3 regions of the Bacillus sp. NP247 genome follow, and region 2 is predicted to be linked to each of the others. Evidence: riboswitches for the same ligand, from Rfam matches in the RefSeq annotation. Region 2 holds a riboswitch; each other region holds the start of a gene.

The links. Region 2 has a riboswitch for magnesium ahead of KPL75_RS22015 (P-type ATPase actuator domain-containing protein). Riboswitches for the same ligand answer to the same signal wherever they lie in the genome.
Region 1: linked by a shared signal. The riboswitch ahead of KPL75_RS26305 (LCP family protein) and the one ahead of KPL75_RS22015 (P-type ATPase actuator domain-containing protein) in region 2 are both predicted to bind magnesium.
Region 3: linked by a shared signal. The riboswitch ahead of mgtA (magnesium-translocating P-type ATPase) and the one ahead of KPL75_RS22015 (P-type ATPase actuator domain-containing protein) in region 2 are both predicted to bind magnesium.

Annotation. Positions count from the first base shown of each region.
Region 1 covers NZ_CP076653.1:5,068,857-5,079,142, forward strand. Annotated here, with positions in the region: gene bla (class A beta-lactamase Bla1) at 1-271, shown strand, start outside; partial or broken gene KPL75_RS27895 (undecaprenyl-diphosphatase) at 291-365, opposite strand; gene KPL75_RS26280 (hypothetical protein) at 1,489-1,824, shown strand; gene KPL75_RS26285 (GNAT family N-acetyltransferase) at 2,005-2,589, shown strand; gene KPL75_RS26290 (hypothetical protein) at 2,828-3,202, opposite strand; partial or broken gene KPL75_RS27600 (S-layer homology domain-containing protein) at 3,742-4,279, shown strand; gene KPL75_RS26305 (LCP family protein) at 4,444-5,391, opposite strand; M-box (ykoK) riboswitch at 5,515-5,678, opposite strand; M-box (ykoK) riboswitch at 6,107-6,283, shown strand; gene mgtE (magnesium transporter) at 6,496-7,824, shown strand; gene KPL75_RS26315 (FtsW/RodA/SpoVE family cell cycle protein) at 7,915-9,030, shown strand; gene KPL75_RS26320 (undecaprenyl-diphosphatase) at 9,053-9,592, shown strand; gene mgtA (magnesium-translocating P-type ATPase) at 9,821-10,286, shown strand, end outside.
Region 2 covers NZ_CP076653.1:4,205,048-4,215,333, forward strand. Annotated here, with positions in the region: gene KPL75_RS21975 (hypothetical protein) at 1-224, shown strand, start outside; gene KPL75_RS21980 (dynamin family protein) at 420-4,079, shown strand; gene KPL75_RS21985 (DUF3931 domain-containing protein) at 4,083-4,337, opposite strand; gene KPL75_RS21990 (GNAT family N-acetyltransferase) at 4,409-4,870, shown strand; gene KPL75_RS21995 (DUF2533 family protein) at 4,898-5,170, shown strand; gene KPL75_RS22000 (sulfurtransferase) at 5,173-6,006, shown strand; RNA gene ssrS (6S RNA) at 6,123-6,305, shown strand; RNA gene ssrS (6S RNA) at 6,327-6,510, shown strand; M-box (ykoK) riboswitch at 6,824-6,987, shown strand; gene KPL75_RS22015 (P-type ATPase actuator domain-containing protein) at 7,339-8,064, shown strand; gene KPL75_RS22020 (5'-3' exonuclease) at 8,197-9,063, shown strand; gene KPL75_RS22025 (FbpB family small basic protein) at 9,393-9,533, shown strand; gene KPL75_RS22030 (acyltransferase family protein) at 9,862-10,286, shown strand, end outside.
Region 3 covers NZ_CP076653.1:1,396,126-1,406,411, forward strand. Annotated here, with positions in the region: gene argC (N-acetyl-gamma-glutamyl-phosphate reductase) at 1-442, opposite strand, end outside; gene KPL75_RS07255 (YqzH family protein) at 666-851, shown strand; gene KPL75_RS07260 (SDR family oxidoreductase) at 882-1,676, opposite strand; gene KPL75_RS07265 (MBL fold metallo-hydrolase) at 1,686-2,639, opposite strand; gene proI (pyrroline-5-carboxylate reductase ProI) at 2,806-3,645, shown strand; gene sdaAA (L-serine ammonia-lyase, iron-sulfur-dependent, subunit alpha) at 3,702-4,580, opposite strand; gene sdaAB (L-serine ammonia-lyase, iron-sulfur-dependent subunit beta) at 4,599-5,258, opposite strand; partial or broken gene KPL75_RS07290 (PTS sugar transporter subunit IIC) at 5,463-5,699, opposite strand; gene rnz (ribonuclease Z) at 6,067-6,990, opposite strand; gene KPL75_RS07300 (DUF3932 family protein) at 7,180-7,431, shown strand; M-box (ykoK) riboswitch at 7,605-7,770, shown strand; gene mgtA (magnesium-translocating P-type ATPase) at 8,104-10,286, shown strand, end outside.

The DNA of each region.
Region 1 (10,286 bases), 860 kb from region 2:
AGCTCATAAACGTAACATTCTTACAGAGTGGATGAAAGGAAATGCTACAGGAGACAAACTTATTCGTGCAGGCGTACCAACTGACTGGGTAGTTGGAGATAAATCAGGAGCTGGAAGTTACGGGACACGAAATGATATTGCTGTCGTTTGGCCGCCAAATAGAGCACCCATTATCATCGCAATTTTATCCAGTAAAGATGAGAAAGAGGCTACCTATGATAATCAACTAATTGCAGAGGCAACTGAAGTGATAGTTAAGGCTCTTAGGTGATAATTTCTCAATTCTTTACTTAATGTAATTGAAAATAAGAACTTGGATAGCGATTCTTTTTAATGTGAAAAGAATCGCTTTTTTGTATTCCTATAATGAATAGTAAGTATATAAGCAAAAATTATTATTTCATGGACAATTTATCCCCTAAAGTGCATGAAGGGAATTTTCTCCTGTGGTGTTCATAACAATTTAAATAATAACCCCAAGGCTCAATATAAGACTGTCTTAGGGTTGTTATTAGTTAAAACGCTTTTTTTAGCATGTAAATGAGAGTCCACTTCATCTAAAAGGAGTAAAGAATCAGGAGCTAAATATTAATATATTGGTTCAAAACCTAATTAACATTTAAACAATTTAAAATGAAAATTCGAATTTATTAACGCTGATAAACTGTCAAATAATCACAGACCCTGTAAAATTTACAGGGCCGGAAACAGGGGGAAGGGAACACATAGTTTATTAGCTACATAATAGCATAAGTTTTTTTGGGAATTACATATGAAATTTGACAACTTTAAGAACAAGATAGAAGGTTTTTAAGAGAACAAATATACTACTGAAATCCGATTAGATTTAAAAAGAAAAGACACCTTTTTGGTGTCTTTTCTTTTTTTGTATACAGCTCACACGAGGAACTTATTCTGGATAAAAACTACGAATAACCAGAAAATATGCTTGAAATTCTTGTCTTCAGATTTGTAAAATCCAAAAAATAAAGAAATTGAGGAGGAATTCAAGACACCAATAGGACACGTATTGGTAAACAGGTTCAAAAATAGTATATGTGAAAAGAAAAAGTCTTATACAAAAAGTAGACAGAATCCTACCCTTTTTGCCTTTTCAAAAATCAATTTCTATTCTGTTTAAAATCAGTACAGCACGCTATTTCTATATAGTTTGAAATGAAATCAGAAAAAGTATACATGAAAATGGCAGACAACAATTTTGGTTGCCTGCCGGTGCCAATGAATTGAATGAGTTAGTCAATTACAATAAATTGCTTTCCCATTACCAGAAGAGTGAAGCCGCTAGTTCAAACGGCTTAGACATAGTTTGCCTAATAAATAAAAAATTATGAGTAAAAATTCTGTTTGCTCTATATGAAAAGATAAATAGATATTCATCAAACAAGGTTAATAAAGCATATCTTGAATAGAGAGTGTAGGAACGAAATAAAGAAAAGGATGTTTATTAAGGAAGAGACTGACCCAGGAGTGGGACTTTTGGACAGGATTTGGGGAGCGGTAGTTGCTTTTGGCATTGCGACTAATATCGTTGCTTGTATAATGGCAATATACATTCAAAAATATGAGCTAATGATAAACTGCCTTACAAATATTTTGTTTTTAATCGTGATAGCTATAACTTTTATTAAAATGAAAATTAATACTTGGATGGCTTTAGGATTTACGTTGGTTGTAATAGAAAAAGGAATTAAGGCAGGATATGAGTTCTACACACATGACTACTATGGTGTCAGTTGGAGTTTAGCGATAATTGTCTATTGCATATACGAAATGCAAAATTATTACATTGAAACAAATGAATAGCCGAAAAAAATAAGGTGTGGGGAAGCTGAATTCTTTTCAAAATATAAAATAAAGAGGGATAAAGACTTTCTTTTATGTATGCAAACAATATACGCCTATGTATTATAAAGATAAAATTAAAAACTCTATGAAGTAACGAAATCCAGCTCACAGTTAATGTAGAGAAGAGAGGAGAAGGTTATGGAGAAATATGATCAAGTTTTTGGGAAAACAGATCGTCTTATTTTGAGAAAGTTGAGTATTGATGACACTAAATACTTTCATTTTTATCGCTCTAATCCGGAAGTAGCTAAATTTCAGTCATGGGATAATTATCAATATCATGAAGCAGAAACTTTTGTAAATGAACAAATTAATAATAATCCTAATCAACCAGGTACTTGGTTCCAGTTCGCAATTGCTTTGGCTGAAAATAATAAAATGATTGGAGATTGTGCACTTCACACGCTTTTGAGTGAACCTCGTATCGTTGAAATTGGATATACTCTTTCCCCAGAATATCAGGGAAATGGCTATGCAACTGAGGCTATTTATGCTTTATTGCATTATATATTTCATTCGTTAGGAAAGCATAAAGTGATTGCTTTCTCGGATGTCCGAAATAACAAGTCTATTTCTGTGCTAGAACGTGTGGGTATGAGGCGAGAAGGTCATTTATTGCAAAATTATATGTTAAAAGGACAGTGGATTGATGAATATCAATATTCAATTTTGAAGTCTGAATGGAAGGGCGCTACATATTTACTAAATTCAGAAACGAAGTAAGATGGGAGTAAATTTTAATACTATAAAAAAGACACTACAAGAGTGTCTTTTTTTTGAAAATACTCTATAATTAACTTTGGGGAAGGTAATGTTAGAGTATTCGTTTAGCATTATCTTTGTAATAGATAAACCATGAAATTGAATGATTTTGTGGTTTATTTTTTTGTGTAATAGATGTTACAGTATTTGCCGTGATCTATTGATTTTTATAACCATTTGGAGATGTTGCATTAAAAATCTAACATCGAATAACGGTTCCGGAATATATCGTTGCGAAATGATCTCCCATATCCCAAACGGTAGTTGATTGTATATAGCCCTTAAAGCCTTCTGAAGAGTAATAAATTTCTTTTGGTATACTTTCTTTAGATTGGAAATGTGCTTTAGAGTACTTTACATAATGGGTTTTAATAACTTTTGATTCAGGAACAATAGTGTTTTTTTGTTCCAATGTTTCTCTAGCATTAGAAGATGGTATGAATTTTACAGTGTCTTGGTAATTATGATCTAAGGTGTCAGCTTGTACACTGTGTGAAGAAACAAAGACGCTTAAACTACTTCCTGCAATTAATGTTGCAAATGCTAACTTTGAGAATTTTGTTAATCTGCTCATTCTATAATCCCCTTTGCATTATTTTGTAAGGTATCTCCTTACACCTCACAGTCTATATCCACTACAAAAGGGTGTACATACATATTGATAGACAAAATTCTGCAAAATACCACATGTTTTTTGGATTGTGTATAATAATCCAATGTTTAAGAATTTATCAGAAGTAAAAAGGTATGTCTTATATAAAAGAAAATGAATAATTTATGCAGAGTTTGTATATAAAATTATTGTTTAAATATTCTAAAATGAGTTGATAAAGATTCTTGGATGTTTTTTAGAAAACAAATGATTCCCTATGTGAAATTTGGAAGATTAATTCTCTTTTTAGGTTTTTTTCTTTAGAGAATTCACATGCGTGGATTATAATTAAGATTCAAATGTAAAATATCTAAAGAAATAAGTACAAGTATACATTTTGAAGATAAACATATTGTATATTATGAAAAACTTCTTTATTCATTTATTTTTTCTCATTTCTTAATAAAGATAGTGGTAAATTGAAATTAGATAGTAATTAAAAGAGATCAAAAATTTTATTTATAGATGGGATTAATCGTGCAGCAGCAGCTGAAATCATTAGTGGTAGAGGAGATAATATTTTTGCTCCAAATGACACAATTAAGCGTGACGAAGTGGTCATTATGATTGATCGATCGTTACAATATAAAAATATTATTGGAAAGCTAGTAGACTTGCCTTTTAGTGATCAGAACTTAGTGTATGATAAACAAGCTGTACAACGCGTTTATGGACTAGGGATTGTAAAAGAAAATGAAAAAAATGAATTTATAATTTATGCCCAAAGGTACAGCCGCTCGCGGAGAAGTCGCTGCCTTTCTGAATAGAATGCTACATGTATTAAATAATAATAACAATAATACAATAGGTGTTGTTACCATAACTGGTTCTGGAGTAAATCCGCGCAAGGGGCCTGGGACGACTTATGAAGTAATTCGTAAACTAAGTAAAAATGAATCATATTCTGTATACAAGGAACAAAATGGATGGTTAAGTATTGGTGATGAACAATGGGTATATTATGCCCCTAGTTATATCCTTTTTACTAAAAATAAATAGTTACTAAAAGACTCGTGTAAAACAGAAAGCATTCTTGTTAGCAAGAATGCTTTCTACTTTTTTATAATTAAATTTCAAATATTGCGAGAGATTTATATAAGAAAATCTATATATCATTTTTATATTTATAAATCTTGTCTGAAATAAAATATATTAAAAAATTCTTATTTTTTTTGTAATTCTTGTTTTAAATCTTTCGAAATCTGTTGAACACTTTCTTTATCAGGTTGTGCATAGTATATACCATCTATATATTTATCATTACATTTAATCTGCCTTTTGTTAATGTTAGGTGAGTGGTCCATCATAGTTTTAGCAATAGAGAACATATCTGTTGTGGATAAATTGGTAGACATATGTGGACTAACTGTATCTAATATACTATTAAACTTGCTTAATGAGTTCATGGTTAATATTTTATTTCCAATCGCCTCTATAACTAATAACTGCCGTTGTCCACGCATAAAATCATTATCAATATGGCGTGTCCTAGTCAAGGCTAAGGCCTGTTCGCCATTTAGGTGCTGATATCCTTTTTCCAAATGAATAGCATCAGCTTGGTCTTGGCTGTCCTGTTCTGTAAATGTGACGGGAACATCTACATCAATTCCTCCAATCGTATCAATAAGACTTAAGAATGAATCAAAATTAAATTTAATATAATAATCAACGGGAATATCCAAAAACTTTTCAACGGTATCTATTGTACTATCTATACCACCAAATGCATGCGCATGTGCAATTTTATCTTCTTTTGCTTTTATTGGTATATAGACTCGAGTATCACGTGGAATACTTAACAAATTTATTGCTGCCGTTTCTTTATTAATCGTAGCAACCATTAATGCATCTGACCTTGCGTTTTTTCCATATTCTCCTTCTCTTGTTTCACTATTATCCTCTCCCATGATTAAGATGGAAATATTATCTTTTAAAGGGGATATTTTATGTTCTCTTTTCATAGATTTGCGTCCTCTTTCGAGTTCACGATATGTTTTATCACTAAAGTTATAAAATTGAGAGTATATATATGTTCCTCCCAATAGGGAAATAAAAAATAACGTACCCAAAATAACTTTTATTTTATTGTGATAGATCCAATTTTTTTTCATGAAGATTCACCCTTTCTTTTTGTACTATATTCACATTAAAAAGGCCTTTGCTCATATGAGTAAAGGCCTTTTTCGAGACAAACAAACCTTGCTAAGAAAAAGCTAAACAAGTCGTTTTATCATAAAAGTCCCCCTCATTGAGTTTTAGCACTGTACAGCATAGGTTTAAAACCAGCTACATTAAGAAGGGCCTTAATTCGACCGTTCCTGTTGACCCATTGGCGTCTCTCGACATTTTTGGGTAGCAGCGTTTCTCTATACAGGAGCCTCACCTAACAGAGACATATATTATTTGCAGAAATAAGCAAATTACATGTTGTGTGTTTATCTACTGTGAAAATAATGTGTTTAAAATTTATCCCTTTGTACAAGATACAGGTTATAGTGAAAATGAGAGAGAATCAAGTTGAAATTTTTGTTATCTATCAGACGTCTTTGGTTTTAAATTTTTTATTTTTACATCAATCTTCAATAATAAAGCGTCAAGACACGTGTAATAATAAAAATAAATTAATTTTATAGTTTATAATTTTAAAAATTTAGTGTATAAATTGTAAAATTCGTTGTATAAATATAAACTATTATACAGATGTTTATATCTATGATTTGGGAATGTTTTGATATCAAAAGGTGGAGAAATAAGTTTTATTATTACTTGACAAGTTCAAAAATAGTGGATATGCTTTAACACGAAACAAGCAAAAAATTTTAAATATTTATAACCTGTTAGGTGAGGCTCCTATACAAACACAGGCTATTGCCCAAAAATATCGAAAGATGCCAATGGGTAGAACAGGAATTGTCGGATTAAGGCTCTTCTTAAGATAGCTAAGTGATGAATGATTCATCCTTTACGTTGTATAGTGCCAAAACTCAACTAGGGGGAATGAGCTTTATTTAGCTATGTCTTTTTTAAAATCAGCCTCCTCTAGTTGAATCACTAGGGGAGGTTTTTTATATGCGAAATTTTATTTGTAATAAATCTCTTATAAAAGGGGGGAAAACTAATGATTGATGATATTGATCCCATATTTATTAAGAAATTTGTTTTCCCAAAAGTGGGAAAATGATAACAAGTACCACTGTCCTTAAGGAGGAATTACGATGAAAAAATGTTTACAACGATTATTAACGACAAAAGACATCCACTTAGTAGGAGAACTTATAAAAACTCAATCCTATGATATTGCAATGGAAATGAAAGATTTTCATCATAAAGATCAGATATCTTTAATGAAATGTTTTCCTGCTGAAAAAGGTGCGAAAATTCTTAGTTACCTTACTCCAGAGGAGCAATATAATATTTGCACCAACTTGCCTGTGGATAAAGGAGAAGGGCTATTAGCTAGGCAATCTATTGATGACCTTGTTGATGTAATTCTTTCAATTCATCCACTTCAGGCTGAAAAACTGATACAACTTTTGTCTGAAGAATCTCAACAAAGAATTAGAAGTCTGCTGGTTTTTCAATCTGGAACAGCGGGCAGTTTGATGACAATTGACTATATTGCTGCCAGGGAAAATTGGAAAGTGAAAGATACGCTTTCACATATTAGAAAAATTGGAGCAGGGGTAGAATCAATTTCGTATATTTATGTTCTTGATTCGCGTGGTCAGCTTAATGGAATTGTTTCTATTCGTGAATTATTGCTAGCTTCAGATGATAAGACTTTATCATCAATAATGGCATTGGATGTTATTTCAGTTTCAGTGGACCTAGACCAACAGGAAGCTGTACAAAAGCTAATGGATTATGATTTATCCGCTATACCTGTAACAACGATGGATAATCGGATGATAGGTATCATAACCTTCGATGATGCAATGGATGTTTTCGAAGAAGAAGCAACTGAAGATATTCAAAAATTAGGAGGGAGCACCCCATTAGATAAGCCATATTTCGAAACCTCTATTTGGCAAATATACCGTAAACGTATAGGGTGGTTATTACTTCTGTTTGTAGCAGAAGCATATACTGGTTCTGTACTTCGACATTATGAAGAAACTTTGACTCATGTAGTTGCATTGGCGTTCTTTATTCCATTGTTAATTGGAACTGGTGGAAATACAGGTACACAGGTCGTAACTACATTGGTTCGAGCTGTAGCTCTAAATGAGGTGAAATTTAAAGATATATTTCGTGTTATGAAAAAAGAAGCATTAGTAGGCATTTTACTAGGGCTTACATTAGCCGTGGCGGCATTAATTCGTGCGTACACTTTAGGCGTAGGTACAGAAGTCGCACAAGTTGTAGCTATTACTGGATTGTTCATTGTTATTTGGTCGTCTATTGTTTCATCTGTATTACCCTTGATTTTAAATAAGTTAAAGCTGGATCCAGCTGTTATCTCAGGTCCGTTCATTACGACATTAGTCGATGGAACGGGGTTAATTCTGTACTTTACCATTGCAAAAATGTTACTAGGCTTATAAGAAATTTATATTAAATTTTTTATACCTAAGTTCGTTCCTGCAAAGTTTGTAGACAAACTTGTTGGAAGTATAGAGAAAGAGAGAATAGAAATGAAAAAAGTATTCAAGTTACTGGATTATCCGTTGGTGTTTTCGCTTATCATTACAATTGTATTTGGAACTTTGATGATGTATAGTGCCAGCTCAATTGTTGCAGTTAAAAATTATGGCTATAGTAGTGATTTCTTTTTTCGCTCTCAATTAAATAAACTTTTTTTAGGAGTAATAGGATTAATAATTTGTATTGGACTACCTTTTCATATATGGAAAAAACGCATCGTTTCCGTGTGTATTGTAATGGTAAGTATTGTATTACTATTTTTAGTTTTATGGAAAGGAAAAGTTGTTAATAATGCACAATCTTGGATATTTGGAATACAGCCTGCAGAATTTATTAAACTGGGTGTGATTATTGTACTAGCAGGTTTTTTTTCAAAACGTCAAGAGGTGCAAAAATCATATTGGCAAGGCAGTGGTAAAGTTATTTTGTTTTTAATGTTTACGTTCTTTTTGATATACAAACAACCCAATTTAGGTTCTGCATTATTAATTTTAGGAATAGGGGCTAGTATGTTTATATGTTCTGGAATAAACATTACTATTTTAATGAAATGGATAACGGTTACTTCTATTGTTTGGGTACCGACTTTATACTTTATAGTTAAATATGGTTTATCTGATGTTCAAATGGCGCGTATTACAACGGTGTTCAATCCATTTCTTGATGCAAAAGGGGATGGTTACCAACTTGTAAATTCATTTATTGCCATAGGATCTGGTGGAGTTAGTGGACGTGGGTTTGGAAATAGTGTTCAAAAGGAAGGTTTTTTACCTGAGCCTCATACTGATTTTATTATGTCAATTGTATCTGAGGAGCTTGGAATTATAGGGGTACTAATCATTTTAACTGGTTTATTAACTATAGTAATTCGCTCTTTTAAGGTTGCTCAAGAGTGTAAAAGTCAATTTGGAAGTCTTATATCAATAGGAATCGGGAGTATGATAGGTCTTCAATCTATTGTTAATTTAGGAGGTGTCACGGGAATTTTCCCCCTTACAGGCACCCCTCTTCCATTTATTAGCTTTGGTGGAAGTTCTTTAATGGCTAATTTAATGGCAATGGGAATACTGATAAATATTTCAATTTTCAATAAAATAAACAGATAATATATTTGCTTATGGAGGAGAAATGTTAAATTTAATAAACAATCTTGATTATAATGGATTTCGGTATATAAATGAGCATGTGAAAGAAAATATATACATCGATTATTTAATGATTTTTTTTGCTGAATATGCTCAGTATATGTTCATACTATTATTTATGATTCTTTGGTTAAACAAAAAATATAAAAATAGAACCTGTGTAATTCAAGCTATTATAGCATGCTGTTTTGCTTTTGTATTTAATAGAATTATTGGATTGTTTTTTTATAGAGAACGACCATTTGTTTCTCATTTGAATATAAACCAACTTGTCGAGCATACCGCTAATGCCTCTTTTCCTAGTGATCATGCTACAAGTGCCTTCGCAATAGCTATAACTTTATGCTTATATGAAAAACGTTTAGGGAAAGTATTTTTATTGTTAGCTTTTTTAATTGCTTTTTCAAGGGTCTGGGTAGGAGTACATTATCCGCTAGATGTATTAATAGGAGCTGTTTTAGGACTTTTGTGGGCCTTCATAATCCATTATATAGTTAAAACTAACTTCAAAAATAATAAATAAAGCATCTACAATACTATACTAGCGATAGACCAAATTATATTCAAAAATTTTGCTGCTAATAATGAGGAAACTTATAAATAAAAATTACTTTTTATGGTGAGAATAATACTATTTAAGTGCTATTGCACTTCTAAATCTGATTGAAAATTCAGGGTGATTATAAAAATGTGGTTTTAAAATTATATTTTAAAAAACAGAGGGATTTTATTTAATGGATAGGAGGTAAAGTTGTTGCGATCTAATAAAAAAAAATCTTTTTATAATCAGGAAGTACTAAGCAAAAATTATAAAATGCTAAGTGAAATTGCAAAAAGTGATGTTGAGTCGACGTTATCTTTTTTTAAAACAACATCTCATGGACTTTCTCAGGAAGAAGCTACTAAGCGACTTGAAGTATATGGGAAAAATAAAGTAGTTTATCAAAAAAGAGTAAAATGGTATATAACATTATTTAATTCTTTTAGAAGTCCGTTTATTTCTCTGCTAATAATATTAGGGATGTTATCTTTTCTTACTAATGATATAAAGGGTACTATTATTGTAGGGATTATGGTGGCTATAAGTGCGTTAATTCGGTTCATACAAGAACTTCGTTCTCAGAAGTCTATAGAAAAATTAAAAAATCTTGTATATGAAAAGGTAACCGTTTTCAGGGGAGGAAATGGTTCATATAAGGAAAATAAGAGGGCAGTAT
Region 2 (10,286 bases):
ACTTCTTTAAAACAGGCAGTAAAGCTCCTTTTCCCGAAGGAGCTTTCTTTTTTATAAAATTGTTGATAATGATTCTCTTTAATGATAAAATATATTTAAAAGTGATAATCATTATCAAAAAAGGTTGGTGTGTTAATATGGTATATGCACTTGTAGTAGGTACGGTTGCTATATATGTTGGTGTTACAAAGTATGTTTTAAATGGAGTAGGAACAGCAAAATGAATGATATGACATAAAATCCCTTTCATCTGTAAAAAGAATGAAAGGGATTTTTTATTTTTTAATGAGAATATGCTGAAAATTTAGTATGATAGTAAAGTGAAACTGTAATCAGTGTGGAGGTTCACCTCTTACTGATTATTAGCTTGCAAATAGCGGGATAAAGTATATACATCTTGGATAAAGGGGAACAAGGGGATGACAAACATAGTACAGACAAACGGTATGAAAAAACTTGTTTGTTTTTATGAAGAGTGGCAAAAAAACGGCGATGTAGAGAATAGTTTGAAGTTGTTTGAAGTGATTCAAAAATATAAACAAGAGCAGCTTATGCTAGCTTTTTGTGGTCATTTTTCTGCTGGAAAATCGACAATGATGAATCACCTATATAAAGCGCAATTATTACCGACAAGTCCGATTCCGACGAGTGCTAACGTTGTTAAAATTGAAAGGGGATCTGATCGCGTAGTTGTAACGATTAAGTCTGGAGAACAGTATGAATATGACGGCGCATATTCAGCAGAAGAATTAAAACAAATATGTAAAGACGGTGATGAAGTAATTGGTGTTCATATTTATCGAAATGATGCGCCAATTCCTGATGGGGTTATGTTAGTTGATACGCCCGGAATTGATTCTACGGATGATGCCCACCAATTAGCGACAGAATCCACACTGCATCTAGCAGATGTTATTTTCTATATGATGGATTATAACCATGTCCAATCAGAGGTTAACTTACAATTTGTTAAAGAATTGAAACAACGTAATAAAACGGTTTATCTCGTTGTAAACCAAATAGATAAACATAAAGCAAATGAGTTATCGTTTGAAGAGTATAGAGATAGTGTAAAACAGTCTTTTTCTAACTGGGATATTGAAGTAGATGGGATTTTTTATACATCATTGCGAATGATGAACCATCCATACAATGAAATTCAAAGTTTAGAAGCATTAATCTTTTCTATCATGAAAGAAAAAGAGCAGTATGTAAGAAAGGGAATGGAGCGAGAAACAGAATATTTACTGGGGGAACATTTTTCGTTTATTCTTTCTGAAAATGAAAAATATCTCATGAAATATGAAGAAGAATTAACATCACCATTGTCACTTTCAGAGATAGTTGAAAAAAAGGAAGAGTTAACTGAAAATAAAAATCGCGTGGCTAGTAAAGAATCTGATGTGAGAAATGAATTTATAAAAGGTTTACAAGCCATATTAGATAACGCGTATTTAATGCCATTTGAAATGAGAGAATTGGCAAATAAATATTTAGAAACGAAATTAACGAAATTTAAAGTTGGTTTGTTATTTGCGAAAGGCAAGACGGAGCAAGAAAAACAGAGACGTGTAGATGCTTTTTATTCTGCTCTTCAAAAGACTGTTGAAACGCAACTTGATTTTCATGTGAAAGAATTTATTGTAGCCTTCTTAAAAGAAGAAGGGTTATTTACAGAAGAAATAGGGAAAGACATATATGCGTTAGAGATTGCTTTCGGACCGGAAGTGTTGGCTGAAACAATTAAACAAGGGGCTGGATTTACTGGTGATTACTTACTTCTTTATACTGCTGACGTTGCAAATGAGTTAAAGAAAAGATACTTTATAAAATCTCAGCAAATCTTTGGGAAAAGTACGGGTATATTGCAGAAGAAAGTGAAGATAGAGATTGCTCGTATTGAAGAAGAAAATGAAAAATACACGATGTTACAAACAGCCAAAGAAACAAAATTACAATACATTAAGACGTATGAGGAATATGAGAGCTATTTAGGGGATATTTGGAATGAACATGTTTCTATACCAGATGGATTGCAAATAGACGAAATATTACAAAGTAAGAAACAAGTTGTTAGTGAGAAGTTTACACTACAAGAGCAAGAAATTGTAAATGATAACGTAGCGGCTAGTGAAGAAGAGATTAAAGGAACGAAAGTTTTAAATATTCAGCGTATATTAGAGAAAGTGAAGAAAGCTGAAACGATATTAGATCCATTGCCTACACTGAAACATTTACAGCAAGAAGTAGTTGGAAAAAGACAGCGTGTAGAAACGAAGCAATTTACAGTAGCGTTATTTGGAGCTTTTAGTGCTGGAAAATCATCATTTGCTAACGCATTGCTCGGTGAAAAGGTACTTCCTGTATCGCCAAACCCAACGACAGCAACAATAAATCAAATTTTGCCAGTTACAGAAGAGAAACCACATGGAACGGTAATTGTCCAGTTTAAGTCAGAGCAAGCGCTGTTAGAAGATATGAAAGCTGTTTATAAAATGTTTCACTATGAAATTGCCACATTGGAAGAAGCGTTAACGCAAATTGATAAAATTATGAAATATCCTTCACCAAGCGGGAAGCAAAAAACAACATTTAGCTTTTTACGAGCGGTACAAAAAGGATATGAGGCAGTTGCTGATCATTTAGGGGAACAAGTACAAGTTACGTTAGAGGAGTTCTCTGATTATGTAGCCAATGAAGAAAAATCATGCTTTGTTGAGTATATGGAGCTTTATTATGATTGTGCTTTAACAAGGCAAGGAGTAGCTCTTGTAGATACACCAGGGGCGGATTCTATTAACGCGCGCCATACGGATGTTGCATTCCAGTATATTAAAAACGCAGATGCTATTTTATTCGTAACATACTATAATCATGTTTTCTCTCGTGCAGATCGTGAATTTTTAATTCAGCTCGGTCGTGTAAAGGATACATTTGCACTTGATAAAATGTTCTTCTTAATAAATGCTGCCGATTTAGCACAATCCGAAGAAGAACTTGAAATGGTAAAAGGCTATATTGCGGATCAACTCTTGCAATACGGTATTAGAAATCCACGTTTATTTGCAATTTCAAGTTTATGTGCGCTTGAAGAAAAGCAAGGGAAAAGTATTGATAAAGAAAAGTATGGTATTTTACAAAACTCTGGGATTGCTAAGTTTGAAGAATCATTTACGTCCTTTATGATGAGGGATTTAATGCTTGTATCTGTGCATGCTTTATATGGTGCATTGCAAGGAGCGAATCAGCTTCTTGTAAATATGATAAATGGCGCGAAGCAGGGAAATGATGAGAAAGAGAAGCAAACAAAAAAATATGAAGCAGAGCGTGATCAGCTACTTCATATTATTTCATCATATAGTGTACTTGCTGAAGAGCAAGCAATGCAAAATGAAGTGAAAGAATTGCTTTACTATGTACACCAACGTCTATTTTTACGCTATAACGATGTGTTTACTGAATTTATTAATCCGGCTTCGTTACGAACAGATGGAAATGTGAAAATGCAGTTGCAACAATGTGTAATGGAATTAGTTTCATTTATTCAACATGATTTATTGCAAGAAATGCGTGCGACATCATTACGTCTTGAAAAATGGATAGATGAAGCGATGAAGTGTGCAAAGAATGAAATTGTTGTGAATTGCAAAGTGGAAAATGAATCGATTTCTATGGGTGGAGCAGTGGATTATGAATATAAGGTTATTACACATAAAGAGCCGTTTCCTTCAATAGAAATAAAAGATTTTAAAAAGGCACTAGCACATTTTAAAAATGAGAAAAGCTTTTTTGAAAAAAATGATAAAGCTTTTATGCAAGAAGACGCTAAAGGAGTGTTAGAACCTTTCGTATCAAACTATGTAGTTGATGAAGAAGATTTATTCGTACATCATTATAAGCAAGAGTGGGATGCAAAATGGAACCTACTCCAAAAAGTGATGCAGCAAGATGTTGAGAATTATTATGAAAGTATATTATTCGCTTTAGCTGAAACAATTGATGTATCACTATACGAACAAAGTAAAGAAGAGCTACAAAAGCAGTTAGTAGAAATTGAAAAAGAAATTTATATTAAATAGCTGTTATGAAAAAAAGATTCGTTCAATTTTCTTTTGTAGTACAGTATCTAAAGATTTTACAAACCCTGCAAACTCATCAGTAGAAATCATATGGGTAAGAACTAAGCGTCTGCCGTCTGGTGTTTCACCGCATAAGACGAATGAAGAAAACTCATACGTTTTGTTTTCTACTACTAATTTTGGATAGGAATATGTGTCGCTCTTCTTTTTCTTTCCATCAATAGAGATGACGTTGCATTTTTTCTCATTGTTGTCCATGGTGAATCCCTCCTTTCTATTATCTATGGTAGACAAGGGGGGTTTAGAACAATAGAGAAGGAGGAATTTTTATGGATGTTGTATTAGATCGTGTTTCCAAAGATAATGTGCCAAAGTCTTTACTCTTGCTTGCTGATCCAAGCGAGCGACAAATCGCTACATATATACAGAGAGGAATGATATATGTAGCCAAAGTAGAGGGGAAAGTGGTTGGTGTATATGTGCTTTTGGAAACAAGACCAAAGACAATGGAAATTATGAATATTGCGGTTGTAGAACATATGCAAGGAAAAGGTATTGGTAAGGGGTTATTGTTGCATGCAATAGAAAAAGCTAAAGAATATAATATGTGCAAGCTTGAAGTTGGTACAGGTAATTCTAGTATTTCACAACTTGCGTTATATCAAAAATGTGGATTTCGTATTTTTTCTATTGATTTTGATTACTTTTCAAAGCATTATGAAGAAGAGATTATTGAAAATGGAATTGTATGTCGTGATATGATTCGGCTTGCAATGAAATTAAACAAATAAGTATAAATTATTTAGGGGGAAGAGAAGATGGAAGTACATAAAGCAATTACGGCACATTCTCGTAAACAAAATGAGATTGTAAAAATATTTTTACAATTAGATGCGCAACGCGAAGCAGCGATTGAGGCTGCGATCGCACTTGCATCAAATGGAAAACATTTCTCAGTTGATGCAATTAATATGGTAACACAGCAAATTAATGACCTTGCAAAACGCGGCGTTGCACCGCAGCGTAAACTTGTTACAACAGATATGGTTATGGAGTATGTAGGTCGCGTGAACGAGAAAGAAGGGCGTTAAGGATGATTGTTACAGTCGAATGGTTGTGTGAGCATTTAGAAGATGAACATGTCCGTATAGTCGATTGTCGTTTTGATTTAGCGAATCCAAATTGGGGTAAAGAGAAGTATGAGGAAGAACATATTCCCCATGCGTTATATTTTGATTTAAATTTAGATTTATCAAGTTCTGTAATAGAGCATGGTGGTCGCCATCCATTACCAAATATAGAGCAGTTTGCAGACAAGCTTTCACAAGCCGGGATTGATGAACATACGACAGTGATTGCGTATGACAGTCAAGCTGGTGCAAATGCTTCTCGTTTATGGTGGTTATTAAACTATGTAGGACATGAGAAAGTATATATACTAGATGGTGGCTTTCCTGCTTGGAAAGAGAATGGATTACATACAACAACGGAAATTCCTGTTGTTGCACGAAAAACATTCAAAGCAAACATACAAGATAATATGCTTGTAACGATGGAAACGGTCAAAGCGAATATTCATGCAGGTGCAGATATTACGTTAATTGATTCTAGAGAGCCAAAACGTTATGCTGGTGAAGAAGAGCTTGTTGATCCGAAGGCAGGACATATTCCGACAGCAGTAAACTGTTTTTGGAAGGATGGAATTCTAGAATCAGGACAATTTAAAAATGAAGCCCAGCAACAAGAACGTTTCAAAACTCTTTCGAAAGATAAGGAAACAATTGTATATTGTGGCTCTGGTGTTACAGCATGTCCAAATATAGTTGCATTAAAATTAGCTGGTTTTCAAAATGTTAAATTGTATGCAGGTAGCTGGAGTGATTGGATTTCTTATCCAGAAAATCAAATTGCAAAAGAAGAAGATTAATCACTTGCATGCAAAAATAATTTGTATTAAAATAAGGTCACAAGCAAGAGATTGCTTCAAAAATATTATATTTTACACATTGGAAACAATGTGATAATATAACGACAAGTAAATAATACATCCTGCGGTGTGCGTAACTTATTTATGTCTAAAACCGATGTTAGTTTTACGGAAGCTCAATATTTAGTGACCATTATCAAGCCTTCCTTGTGGAGGAAGATATACGGTAACTGTGAGGGCATCCACCTGCGAGTAGCGGGTTTTTGGACATTTACGAGGGACGGCACTTGCGGGGGTCTTATTTCAACTAATATTATATAAAATTCCTACGGTGTACGTAGCTTGTGTATGTCTTAAACCAATAAGTATAATATGGAAGTTCAATATTTAAATGTAGATAGCAGGCCATCTTTTTAAGAAGGAAGTTACAAACATTTGTGAGAACATCCACCTGTGAGAGCAGGTTTATGGACATCTATAGATAACGGCATATGTGGGACTATATAAAAAACCTTACGTTTTATACGTAAGGTTTTTTTGTTGAATAAATATGCTCATGTTATCTCGATTTACCTGTAAAGTTCCCATAATAAATATAGCACTTGCGGTCTTAATCAATTTCTCTTGAATCTAGGGTGAATTCCAAATGTATTCCATCCTGTTGAATATATATAATATCTGAATGGAGAGAGGGTAAGATATCCTCGTAATTCCAAACATCTTTACTTTCTGTCATAATTGAACTTGTAAGGAAAAGTTTCCATACAAAGTGTTGACATCTATTTTAAATAAGAGTAACATTTTCTATGTAATTAAAATAAGTCTCTGTTAGGTGAGGCTCCTGTATAGAGAAATGCTACTGCCCAAAAATGTCGAGAGACGCCAATGGGTCAACAGGAATGATCGAATTAAGGTTTTTCTTAACGTAGCTGGTAATGAACCTATGCTATACAGTGCTAAAACTCGACGAGGGAGAGGTCCGTAGATTTCTAATTATATTAGGAATCGCTTATTTGTGTATGCAATGACCTTTGCTCTCTTATGAGTAAGGGTCTTTTTTGTTACAAAGCTATGAGTAATTTCATAGTATAGATTATAACTAAAAAATAAACGAGGAGGTGAGGAGCATGTCAAATTCTGACTCGGTTCCGTTACCCATATGCTTCAAATCAAAAATATATGATGTAGGCAGGAAACGACTTGTTCCTCCCTCTATATTTATCATGATGTAGCGTTTATTCGAGTATTTAAGCGCTAGACATTTTCACGGTAAAGTGGATAAATCGAGAAACAAAGCGTTTCTTCCTATGTTATAAAGGAGGAGACGATAATATGTTATATGCAAACAAAACTGTGGGTAACACGTCATATAAACTAAGTAAAAAATCAATAAAAGAACAAATAATGCTCCAAAAAAATAAAGATTTATTAATTGAAATTGCAACGAGAGATGTAAAATCTGTATTTGCGTATTTTAAAACAACAAGAGACGGACTATCTGTGAAAGAAGCACAAAAACGTATTCAAGTATACGGCCGAAATGAATTAATTTCAAAAAGAGCGCGTATTGCGGAAGTAATGATAAAGCTAAGTGGAATGATTCCAGGTCTTTCTAAACAAAATGTACGTGATGAATTACAATGTGAAACAGTTACTGTTTCTAGAGTAGAAGCCTCTAGCGTAACAGGGTTAAACAGTGAATTAAAAATGATGAAATTGCCAGTACAAGAGCTTGTACCTGGAGATATGATTTTTCTTGAAGAAGGTGATATAGTACCGGCAGATGTACGTATTATTTATGCAAATGATTTATTAGTAAATGAATCTGTGCTGACAGGAAACGATGCGAGTATTGAGAAATTTGAAAGTTGCTATCATCTTGAACGTAAAAGATTTATTCCATTAAAACGGATGAAAGACTATAATCCACTTGAACTTGAAAATGTATGTTTCAAAGGTACGTATATTGTTGACGGAAATGCAAAGGCTGTAGTTGTTTCGACAGGTAAAAATACGTATTCAGGAATACTTCATACTTGTTGCGGTAGAATGTCTTAATGTGTTAATGATGCTAAATATACAAAAACAATGTATAATAGACAAAGTTGAATAAAAACGTAGAATGGTAATCTATATATAACCTTACGTGATAACGTGAGGTTATTATTTTTTGTTAGTAGGAGAGGAATTATGAAAAAAGTATTATTAGTTGATGGTATGGCACTATTATTTCGTGCTTTTTACGCAACAAGTGTATATGGACAATTTATGAAACGACAAGATGGTACCCCGACGAATGGGATTCATGGTTATATGAAGCATTTATTAACAGCAACACAAGCAATCGAACCAACGCACATTGTAACGTGCTGGGATATGGGAAGTACGACATTTAGAACGGAATCTTTCTCGAATTATAAAGCGAATCGTGCAGCACCGCCGGAAGAATTAATTCCGCAATTTGATTTAGTACAAGAAATGACTGCGAAATTATCTATGCCTGTGATCGGTATGAAAGGTTATGAAGCGGATGATTGTATTGGTACGCTTGCAAAACAATATTGCAATGAAGCGGAAGTTTATATTTTGACAGGTGATACAGATTTACTTCAACTTGTTGATACGAATGTTACAGTTATGCTTCTTCGTAAAGGAATTGGAAATTACGAGTATTACACACCGGAAAAAATCATGGAAGAGAAAGGTGTAGAACCTTGGCAAATTGTGCATGCGAAAGCTTTCATGGGAGATACAAGTGATAATTATCCGGGTGTAAAAGGTATTGGTGAAAAAACAGCGTATAAGCTTATCCAAGAATACGGCACAGTATCGGCAGTACTAGAAAATATAGCATCATTAACGAAAGCCCAGCGCACAAAAATTGAAAGTGATTTAGAGAATTTAAATATCTCTTTACAATTAGCGCAAATTCATTGTGAAGTTCCAATTTCATGCTCATTAGAAGAAGGATTACACACAATGAACGAAGAAAAACTACGATTCGTTTGCGAAGAAATGAATTGGGGAAGACCTGAAATATTAATAAACATGTTATAAATACTAGAAAGACCGATTTAGAATGAATCGGTCTTTCTTTTTTTGTTCACAAAGTTGTCAGAAAATAAACGGAATTTTCATGTGAAGTTCAAATGGATTTCACAACAATCAATTATTATAAGTCTACACAGATAATTACTTATCCCGCATTAACGGGCGGTGGGACTTCTATATCAATATTATAGCTGAATAAAGAGTGATGATGGAAGAGTAACTCCCTGTAAAGGCCCGATTGATGTAGGCTAATAATCAGTGAGGGTAAATCCTCTCATTGATTAAAGTTTCACGTTATCTTTTATATAAACCATCCCCCAAGGAGGAAAATAAACATGCGAAAAAAAGTGAGAAAATCCTTTAAACAATTATTAATAGAAAATAAACAATCCCTACTAACTAATAAAGAGAATATGAAAGAAATTGAAGAACGGATTGAGAAACGACATGTAGCATATAATGGCGCTAATAATTAAATAAAATAAAAAAGATAGCCTATACAGGCTATCTTTTTTATTTTATATTGAAAAAACACTAGTCCTCTCTTTAATTTTGTAAATATGCAACATATTTTTATAGTGTTTTTCTAACAATATTACCCATTTTTCGAGGTTGAAATTGGTATATACCAATTTTTAGGATTCACTATTCATAATATTACAAAAAATGTTACAATACACTCAAATTTATACTATAAAATCATTTTAATATGAAAAATTGGAATGAAAAGAAAGGAGAGGAATATGAATAAAGATGTCGCTTTGAAATGATTACTATCATTTCATTAGGAGTTGATGTAAAACGATGGAGAGGCATGAAGAACTGGATTCTATAAGAGGAATTTCTTCATTGGTAGTAATGATTGGTCATCATTTGATGATTTTCTCAGCATTTCAAAATTACAGTTATGAAGATAATAAACCATTTGTTGTATATCTATTAAAAGAAACGCCTGCACGTCTTATTTTTAGTAGTGGTAACGAATCTGTTATTATCTTTTTTGTTTTGAGTGGATTTGTTTTGTATGAATCTATTCAAAAAACATATAGTAGCTATGGATCATACCTTTTAAAACGTATATGCAGAATATATATTCCGTATATTGTGGCAATAGTCATAGCTATTATATGCCAGACTACAATAAGTAAATATGGTATTTCTTATTTAAGCGAATGGTTTAATCGCTCATGGACGATTGAAAGTTCTTCAAGTCTAATAGCACAGCATGT
Region 3 (10,286 bases), 2.5 Mb from region 2:
CTGGGTTGGCAATTAAATTTGCATTTTGAATCTCGGACCTTTTCCATTCACTTAATCCATATACCGCTTTCCTAAGAACTTCTTCTTTTGCAGCTGCCCTTTTATACCACTGTTCATATGTCGAAGGATCTTTCATACGAAAGTCTCCAGATAAATCAATTACTTTTAAACCTACTGCTAATAATTTCGGAGTTAACTCTGCGGATACTCCTGCTGGGGTTGCTAAAAATACAATTTCTGCTTTCTTCTCTATTTCCTCCGCATCAATTTCTTGTAACGTATGGACAAGAACATTTTGAAAATGCGGATATACATTTGTTATACACTCGCCAACTTGCGAAAAAGAATGGAGAGATGCTATCGAAAAATATGGATGTTGCTCTAATAACCGAATTAACTCAATACCTCCATACCCAGTAGCTCCAATAATCGCGACTTTCATATGCTCCTCCTCTATCGATTCTTTAAATTAAGTATGATTATAATATTGTATATTTATAGAGTCAATTAAATATTTATTAATTTCGCAAACTTAAAAAACTTAATTTTACTAGAAAAATAATATGCACAACCGATTTTTTATACAAAAACAGTGTATAATAGTTTTTTCATTTCACTTCAAGTACAATAAAACAATACATGTATACATGCAGGCGGGGGAAAACATGAATGAAAAATTAATTGAGAAAATGATTACAAAAAGTTTTCGGCAATATCAATGTAATCCTGTTTCAAAAGAGGATCAGGAAATGCTAATTAAACATATTCAAACGATAATTCATTCAAATACTGAAATTGATGTATACGAGGCAGTTGAGGATATCGTTTACGATTATGTGACTGGAAAATAAAAAAATAGGAGATTTCCATATGGAAATCTCCTATTTTTTACTTAATGATTTGCCTGCAACACGTTCAAATAAACCTGGGAATAATGCGTAGAGCTTTGGCCCAATTCCCATCCACTTCGGCAAGTTTACTTCACGTTTTTTCGTTTGCATCGCCTTTACGATTTGTTCTGCTACATATGTTGGTTTTAACATGTAACGTCCCATATTTTTTACGTATGTACCTGATTGATCAGCTATTTCAAAAAAGTTCGTATCTATCGGTCCTGGATTAATTGCTGTTACAAAAACATTTGTATTAGATAACTCCATGCGTAAACTATTTGTAAATCCTAATACAGCATGTTTCGTTGCAGCATAAGCACTAGACTTCGGAGTTGCAATTTTTCCAGCTAATGAAGCAATGTTAATAATTTGCCCTTCGTTCTTTTTTACCATATAAGGTAATACCGCTTTCGTACAAGCTACTAATCCAAATACGTTTACTTGAAACATATCCTTTACTTCATCCATTGATGCATCTTCAAACGTTTTAAAAATACCAAATCCCGCATTGTTTACCAATATATCAATACGTCCTACTTCTTGTAATACCTTTGAAAAAACAGATTGTACTTTCGTTTCTTCACTTACATCTAATACATAGTAATAGCAAGGCGTATTATAAGTTGCTTTAATTTTGTCTGCTAATGCTTGTAGCTTCTCTTCTGTTCGAGCCATTAATACTGGCGTCGCCCCTTGCTCCGCAACCTGCATTGCAACTTGCTCCCCAATTCCACTAGAAGCACCTGTAATGACGATTACTTTTTCTCGTAAACGTCCCGTCATTGCTGTCACCTACTTTGCATAATAAATCAATTGTTGTGAGGATTCATCAATCACCACTTGTTGATTATATGCTAAAAAATCTAATTGTCCAACAGTTTCTGAGATAGTAAGTGGCAATTGCTCTTTATATAATACCGGAAATAGTTTTACACATACTTCAAATGCTGTCATTGGTTTTTCCTTTAATAGTTCAAGTACTTTAAAAGCACGTATCTCTTGCTTTTGTAACCTTGTTTCAATAAGTTGTTTCACATTCAGAACATCTTCCCCATGCCCTGATAAAATACGTGAAATATTCATTTCACTTAAACGTTTTAACGTTTGATTGTACTGCAATAAAGGACGCGCTCTTTCTGTTTGCCCTTCATATGGTGGTTCTAATATTGGATTTGAAGAAATATGACTAATGAGAGCATCCCCACCAATTAATATTCCATCAGATTCTCTATATAATGAAATATGAGTGGAAGCATGACCCGGGGTTTCAATCACTGTAAATCCAGGTAACGAATCTATACGATCTCCCTCTCTCACGGTATGTGTTAACGATCTATTACAAGAATATTTAAGTGTCTTCGTCGTCAATAACGCCTCACCATTCAGAAATACTGCTGGAACGCCGAACTGCAAGGCTGTCTCTTTAAAAAATTCATGATACCTCTTTAAAAATTCAGCATTCTGTGTAATCCACGGTTCATTCCAAGGATGTCCGATAATCTTTACTTTTTCAGAAAATGTATTTAAAAGTCCGCAATGATCCGCATGGTGATGCGTAATCACTACCGTTTCAATATCTTCTATCTTATACCCTAATGCACCTAATTGGCTTTCTAATGCCTTCTTTGCTTCTTCTGTATTTGTCCCTGTATCAATTAACGTTAATGTTTCTCCCTCAACTAAAAACACATTCACTGTCTCAACTGCAAATGGAACAGGAATCTCCATTCGATGAATCGCCGTCATGCTTAGCCCCCCCTGTCTTTTTCCGGTTCAAAAATGAATACCTCTTCAGTTTACAACTTCCCTATAAATTTGTCATTATTTTCAGATAAAAAGAGGTGTTTTCCATTAAAAAACGAATATATGTACATTTATAAGTATTTCTAACCAAATTTAAAGGAGGCACATCATGTCTATGCAAAACATTTCCTTTCTCGGTGCAGGCTCTATTGCCGAAGCGATTATTGGTGGTTTATTAAACGCAAATGTCGTTAAGGGAGAACATGTCACTGTAAGTAATCGCTCTAACGAGACAAGATTACAGGAGTTACATAAAAAATACGGTGTCAAAGGTACACATAATAAAAAGGAATTACTTGCTGATGCAAATATTCTTTTTCTAGCTATGAAGCCAAAAGATGTCGCAGAAGCGATTATTCCTCTTAAAGAATACATAAATAATGACTTGCTTATTATTTCGTTATTAGCAGGTGTTTCTACTCATTCGATTAGAAACCTACTTCAAAAAGACGTTCCGATTATTCGTGCAATGCCAAATACATCTGCAGCCATTTTAAAATCCGCCACCGCTATCTCACCTTCAGAACACACAACGGAGGAACATATTCGCATTGCAACATCGTTATTCGAAACGATTGGTCTCGTCTCTGTTGTAGAAGAAGAAGATATGCATGCTGTAACTGCATTATCCGGAAGTGGACCAGCTTATATTTATTACCTGGTAGAGGCAATGGAAGAGGCAGCAAGAAAAATTGGTTTAAAAGAAGATGTTGCAAAATCTCTTATTCTTCAGACGATGATTGGTGCTGCTGAAATGCTAAAAGCAAGCGAAAAACACCCTTCTATTTTGCGAAAAGAAATTACTTCTCCTGGTGGAACAACTGAAGCAGGTATTGAAGTATTACAGGAGCATAATTTTCAACAAGCATTAATCTCATGTATTACACAAGCAACGAAACGATCACACGATCTTGGAAAAACATTAGAAAAAATAGCAAAAGAAAAATAAAAACGGAGCTCAACTTTATTTGAGCTCCGTTTTTACTTTAATCATATGATATGCTTTTAGTTATTACTCTTACCAAAAATTTCTTCTTGCAAACGACGACCTGTTGGTGTTGCCGCAAGTCCACCTTCTGCTGTTTCACGAAGTGCTACTGGCATCGTTTGTCCAATTCTAAACATCGCCTCAATGACTTCATCACATGGAATTGTACTAGTTACACCAGCTAATGATAAATCAGCTGAAATCATGGCATTCGCAGCTCCTGCTGCATTACGTTTTACACAAGGTACTTCTACAAGCCCTGCAACAGGATCACATACTAAACCAAGCATATTCTTTAATGAAATCGCCATCGCTGTAGCTGCTTGATCTTGTGTTCCACCAGCCATCTCAACTGCTGCTGCCGCTGCCATTCCACTTGCTGAACCTACTTCAGCTTGGCAACCTCCTGCAGCGCCGGAAATACAAGCATTATTCGCAACAACCATACCGAAAGCTCCTGCTGTAAATAAAAATTCAATCATTTCTTCACGTGTAGGCTGTAATTTTTCTTTAAGTGCAAACAGTACACCTGGCACTGTTCCAGCAGAACCTGCTGTTGGTGTTGCACAAATGATTCCCATCGCTGCGTTTACTTCATTTGTCGCAACCGCTTTACTCACTGCGTCCAAAATTGTATCCCCAGATAAGCCTTTTCCGCTCTTCATATACTCTCGAACTTTCACAGCATCACCGCCAGTTAAACCCGTCGGTGATTTTACACCACGAATACCACGTTCTACTGCTTGTTCCATCACGACTAAGTTCTTTTCCATACCAGCAATTACTTCTTCACGTGAAATACGTCTTGTATCCATTTCACATTGAATCATAATTTCTGCGATTTTTACATTTTGCTCTTTAGCTTGCGCCACTAGTTCCGCTGCGTTCCGAAACATGGTGTTTCCCCCCTGCAATTAATCCATAATAGTTACTTGGCAAATATTTTGTTGTCCATTTATTTCTTCAATCACTTCATCTGCTAATAATTCATCTGTTTCAATGACCATAAGCGCTCTTCTTCCTTTTTCTTTACGAGAAACACTCATTGTACTAATGTTAATCTCATGCTTAGCAAGGATTGAAGCTACAGCTGCGATAGCACCAAAGCGATCGTTATTTACAATAAGTAGTGCTGGACTCGTGCCTGTTAATTGAAGATCGAATCCGTTTAATTCTACAACTTCAATTTTACCGCCACCAATTGAGCAAGCAACAACTTCAATTTCCTCTTCACCTTTATACAGACGAATTTTCGCTGTATTTGGATGCGGAGCATTTGCATCTTCTTCAATAAATTCCACTTCAATCCCGCGTTCTTTTGCAATATCTAACGCACTTGGAATACGTAAATCATCTGTTTCAAATCCTAGTATTCCACCGATTAGCGCTACATCGGTACCGTGACCACGGTATGTTTTTGCAAATGAACCATATAATGAAATGCTAACTCTCTCTGGCTCATGACGAAACAGCTGACGAGCAACTTGCCCCATTCTTGCCGCGCCTGCTGTATGTGAACTTGATGGACCAATCATAACCGGACCAATAATATCAAACACTGAGCGGTACTTCATCATAACTCCCCCTAAACCTCTATGAAAATTTTTTCTACTATTCTATTAAGCTGCCACATCTGTTGCTTTTCCAGCCGTACCACGAATTTGCTCCGCTGTACGAATTGGATAGTTTTTGAATAGCAGTGAACCAATATATCCTGAACTAATACCAGATACCATAATACATAATACATAATAAGCTTAACGTTACTTTCATTGGATCATTAAATCTAATCCTTCTGGTACACGTTTTTCAATTTGTTTTACTAAAAATGATATAAGATAACCAGCAATAAAGCCTGGTAGCAATCCAAAGTTTAACACAGAAGCCATTACAAGCATAGCATAAACAGGTGATACACCCATTGCTAATGCAACTAAAGTTGCACCGGCTACTCCGCCTAGACTACCTGCTGATTGTCCAACCTCTTTTAAAAATGGTATACCAATTAAATCTCCATGATGCCCTCTCCCTTTTTAGTCAATTTCGTTTGTTACGAAAAATGGCTAAAACGCACGCTGTAACTTACTATAAATTATAATGTGCCCTCATTATAGCTTGTTTTTTATGAAACGCTTACTTTTATTGAATTTTAAAATTTCTGAATAAAAATCCGTTTTTCCTATTTGTATCACTTGTATGTCGTCCTACTTATATAACAGTTTTTCTAAATAATCGATATTATATATTTTTATCCTATATCTCTAAACCATTACAACTTTCTGTGTTATCCAATATAAATATAAAATGATAACAGTTTTAGTAAAAAAAAATTTTATTATAAATAAAAAAAATGGCAAACATATGTCACCATTTTTTTGAACATTACTTTTCTACTGGAAATGATTTCAAATCCATCGCGATTTCTGTATTAGAAAATAACTCTCTTGCTTCTTTCAGCAATTCCTTATATGTATCTCCTTGATAACGAGAACTAATATGTGTCAATATTAATCGCTTTACATTTGCATTTAATGCAATACGCGCAGCTTGTTCTGTTGTTGAATGGAAATAGTCATGTGCTTGCTGTTCATCTTCTGCCGCAAAAGTCGCTTCATGAACAAGTACATCAGCATCTTGCGCAAGCTCTCTACTCGCTTCGCAATATCGTGTATCGCCTAAAATTGTAATAACTCTGCCTTTTTGAGGCGGGCCGATAAAATCTTTTCCATTTAACACTGTGCCATTCTCTAATTCAACTACTTCACCATCTTTTAAGCGTTTAAAAACTGGACCAGGTTTCACACCCATTCCCAGTAACTTATCCACTAAAAGAGCTCCCTGTATATCTTTCTCTACAATCCGATATCCGAAACATTCGATTCCGTGTGATAACCTTTTTGTTTCTACACAGAATTCATTATCCTCAAACACAATACCTTCTTCCGTAATCTCAACGATTTCAAGTGGATATTTAACATGTGTCGTACTTACTAATAATGCTACTTCAATAAATTGTTTAATTCCTTTTGGGCCGTACACTGTTAACGGCGTCGTTCCTCCTTGAAAAGAACGGCTCCCTAATAAACCAGGCAGACCAAAAATATGATCTCCATGTAAATGGGTAATAAATATTTTTTCAATGCGTCTTGGGCGTACAGATGTATGTAAAATTTGATGCTGAGTCGCTTCACCACAGTCAAATAGCCACGTTTGCCCTCGTTCTTCTAGCAATTGTAAGGCGATTGCTGAAACGTTCCTTCCTTTTGAAGGAACACCTGCACCAGTTCCTAAAAATACAAATTCCACTTTCTTTCCTCCAGCTCTTTATATAATCTATCTTTCATCTTACGGAATGTTATTTCAAATGGCAAATTGAATTTACATAACCAATCATCTAGACAACTATATAACACGAACATTACAAATAAAAAACTTAACAATCGTTCGTGTTTTGTAGTAGAATAATACTATCACATTTAAAGGGAGCGTTTTATTATGAAAGAAGTATTTCGTTTACAAACTGATTTTTCATCTTCATTTGACCGCTGGGTAAGTTCTTTCGTTTCTGATCACCCAGCACAACTAGAGTGGACTACTTTAAAAGAATTAATTCATGAATATACAACATCACATACAAATGAGACGTTGCCATCATATATTTCTTCCGCTTTAACATATTACGCACAACGCGTTTCAACAACAAACAGTTCAGAGATTGTCATTTTTGAAAATCCTACAATCTCGTAATCTATAAAAAAAGCACTGTAATCAGTGCTTTTTTTTATGTTCATTAATTTTAAATTTTCACATCTTACTTCATACTATATACCAATCATAAATCTATTTAATTTTTCAAAAAACAGATTAAAAAGATATTGACACTACGATTTCACAGTGCTAACATTCAACATGTAATTGAATATGGTCTCTGTTAGGTGAGGCTCCTGTATAGAGAAACGCTGCTGCCCAAAAATGTCGAGAGACGCCAATGGGTCAACAGGAAAGGTCGGAATGAAGGCCTTTCTTAACGTAGCTGGTTTCAGTACCTATGCTATACAGTGCTAAAACTCAACGAGGGAGAGGTGCGTATGTTTTGTCATACACAAAAACTGTTTTTATCTATGTTTAATAACAGTCTTTGTTGTTGACTCTTTTTGACTGCGAATTCAGACCTTTACTCGTTTTGAGTAAAGGTCTTTTTTATATCTTTATGCACCTTACTATGAAACAAACATAGCATATTCAGAAACTATTAAATTGTACGGAGGTGAGGAACAGTGGCAAGTGATGATTCGGCCCAGATACCCATATGTTTTACGTTAATATTTCACCATGTAGGTAGGAAAGAAGCTGTTCCTCCCTGTTTAAAATAGTCGAGTAACAGATTGTTTCCTCCTTCATGAAAAGGAGGAACTACCAATGTTAAATTTACAAAGACAAGAAACGAAGCATGCTTACGATCAAGATAGCATGAAAGCAAATAACGAATTATTAGTGGAAGTTGCAACACAGGATGTATACTCTGCGTTAAAACTCTTAGAAACAACACAAGATGGACTCTCTAAACAAGAAGCGTCTCGTAGACTTTCTTTATATGGTCCGAACGAAATCGCTCATAATAAAACATTGCCGTGGTACATTCAATTTCTGCTGGCATTTAAAAATCCATTTATTTTTGTTTTATTAGCTCTTGGAGCACTCTCGTTTTTCACAGATGACATACAAGGAACAATTGTCGTATCTGTAATGGTACTGCTAAGTGCAACGATTCGCTTTCTACAAGAATTCCGCTCTCAGAAAGCGGCAGATAAGTTAAAGGCTATGGTTCGAACAACCGCGAGTGTCTTTAGAATAGATGGATTTATACATGAAACAAAAAACATAACCAATTTAAACCGTAATCATACAATGGAAATTCCAATTGAAGAACTTGTTCCTGGCGATATTATTTCACTTTCAGCCGGTGATATCGTTCCAGCTGATGTGCGGATTTTATCCGCTAAAGATTTATTTGTTAATCAATCTTCTTTAACAGGGGAAGCACTTCCTGTAGAAAAATACGAGAACTGCTACCATACGGAAAATAAACATATATTACCGAAAAACATGAAAAAAAATTACAATCCGCTCGATATGGAAAACCTTTGCTTTATGGGTACAAATATTGTTAGCGGTAGCGCAAAAGCTGTTGTTGTTTCAACTAGTACGGATACGTATTTCGGCTCTTTAGCAAATAAGGTTATCGGAAAACGTGCAGAAACAAGCTTTGATAAAGGCGTGAACAAAGTAAGTTGGCTCTTAATCACATTTATGCTTATTATGGCACCCATTGTCCTTCTCATTAATGGATTTACAAAAGGAGATTGGCAAGAAGCTTTCTTCTTTGCTATTGCCGTTGCAGTTGGTCTTACACCTGAAATGTTACCAATGATTGTAACTGCTAATTTAGCTAAAGGTGCCGTGAACATGTCTAAACAAAAAGTAATTGTAAAACAGCTAAACTCAATTCAAAACTTAGGTGCTATGAACATCCTTTGCACGGATAAAACTGGAACTTTAACAGAAGATAAAGTCGTCCTTGTTCGTCATTTAGATCCTAACGGAAATGAATGCAATCGCGTCTTACAATTTGCGTATTTAAATAGCTTCTACCAAACTGGATTGAAAAATTTAATAGATAAAGCTGTCATTGAACATACAGAGGAAAACCATAAGTTTGATCCATCAACTTTTCAAAAGCTAGATGAAATTCCATTCGATTTCGCTCGTCGCCGCATGTCTGTTATCGTGAAAGATATTTCAGGTGAACAGACAATGGTTTGTAAAGGTGCCGTAGAAGAAATTTTATCAATTTGTAATTACACTGAAGTGGATGGGCAAATTGTCCCTCTTACTGAAGAAATGAGAGCAAATGTAAAACATCTTAGCGAAACTTTAAACAGTGAAGGAATGCGTGTCATCGCTGTAGCATACAAGAAAGATAACAAACCTTATCATAAAGCTTATGCAGTACAAGATGAATCCGCTATGATCCTTACTGGATATATCGGCTTTTTAGATCCGCCTAAACCATCTGCTGCTTCTGCAATTCAAGCATTGCATAAACACGGCGTACAAGTAAAAATCTTAACGGGCGATAACGAAATTGTTACAAGAAAAGTTTGTAAAGAAGTGGGATTAAATATAGGTGAGCCTGTCCTCGGTTACGAAATTGATTCTTTACCAGATAAAGCATTAGCGAAACTAGCAGAAGAAACCACAGTGTTCGCAAAACTAAATCCAATGCAAAAGTCCCGCATCATTCGTGTATTGCAAGGTAATGGTCATACTGTAGGTTATATGGGGGATGGTATTAACGATGCCGTTGCACTACGTGATGCTGATGTTGGAATATCTGTTGATACTGCTACTGACATTGCAAAAGAATCTTCCGATATTATTCTACTTGAAAAAAGTTTAACTATATTAGAAGCAGGTATTTTAGAAGGACGCACTACTTTCGGCAATATTTTAAAATATATAAAAATGACAGCTAGCTCTAACTTCGGAAATGTATTTAGTGTATTAGTGGCAAGTGCTTTCATTCCATTCTTACCGATGCT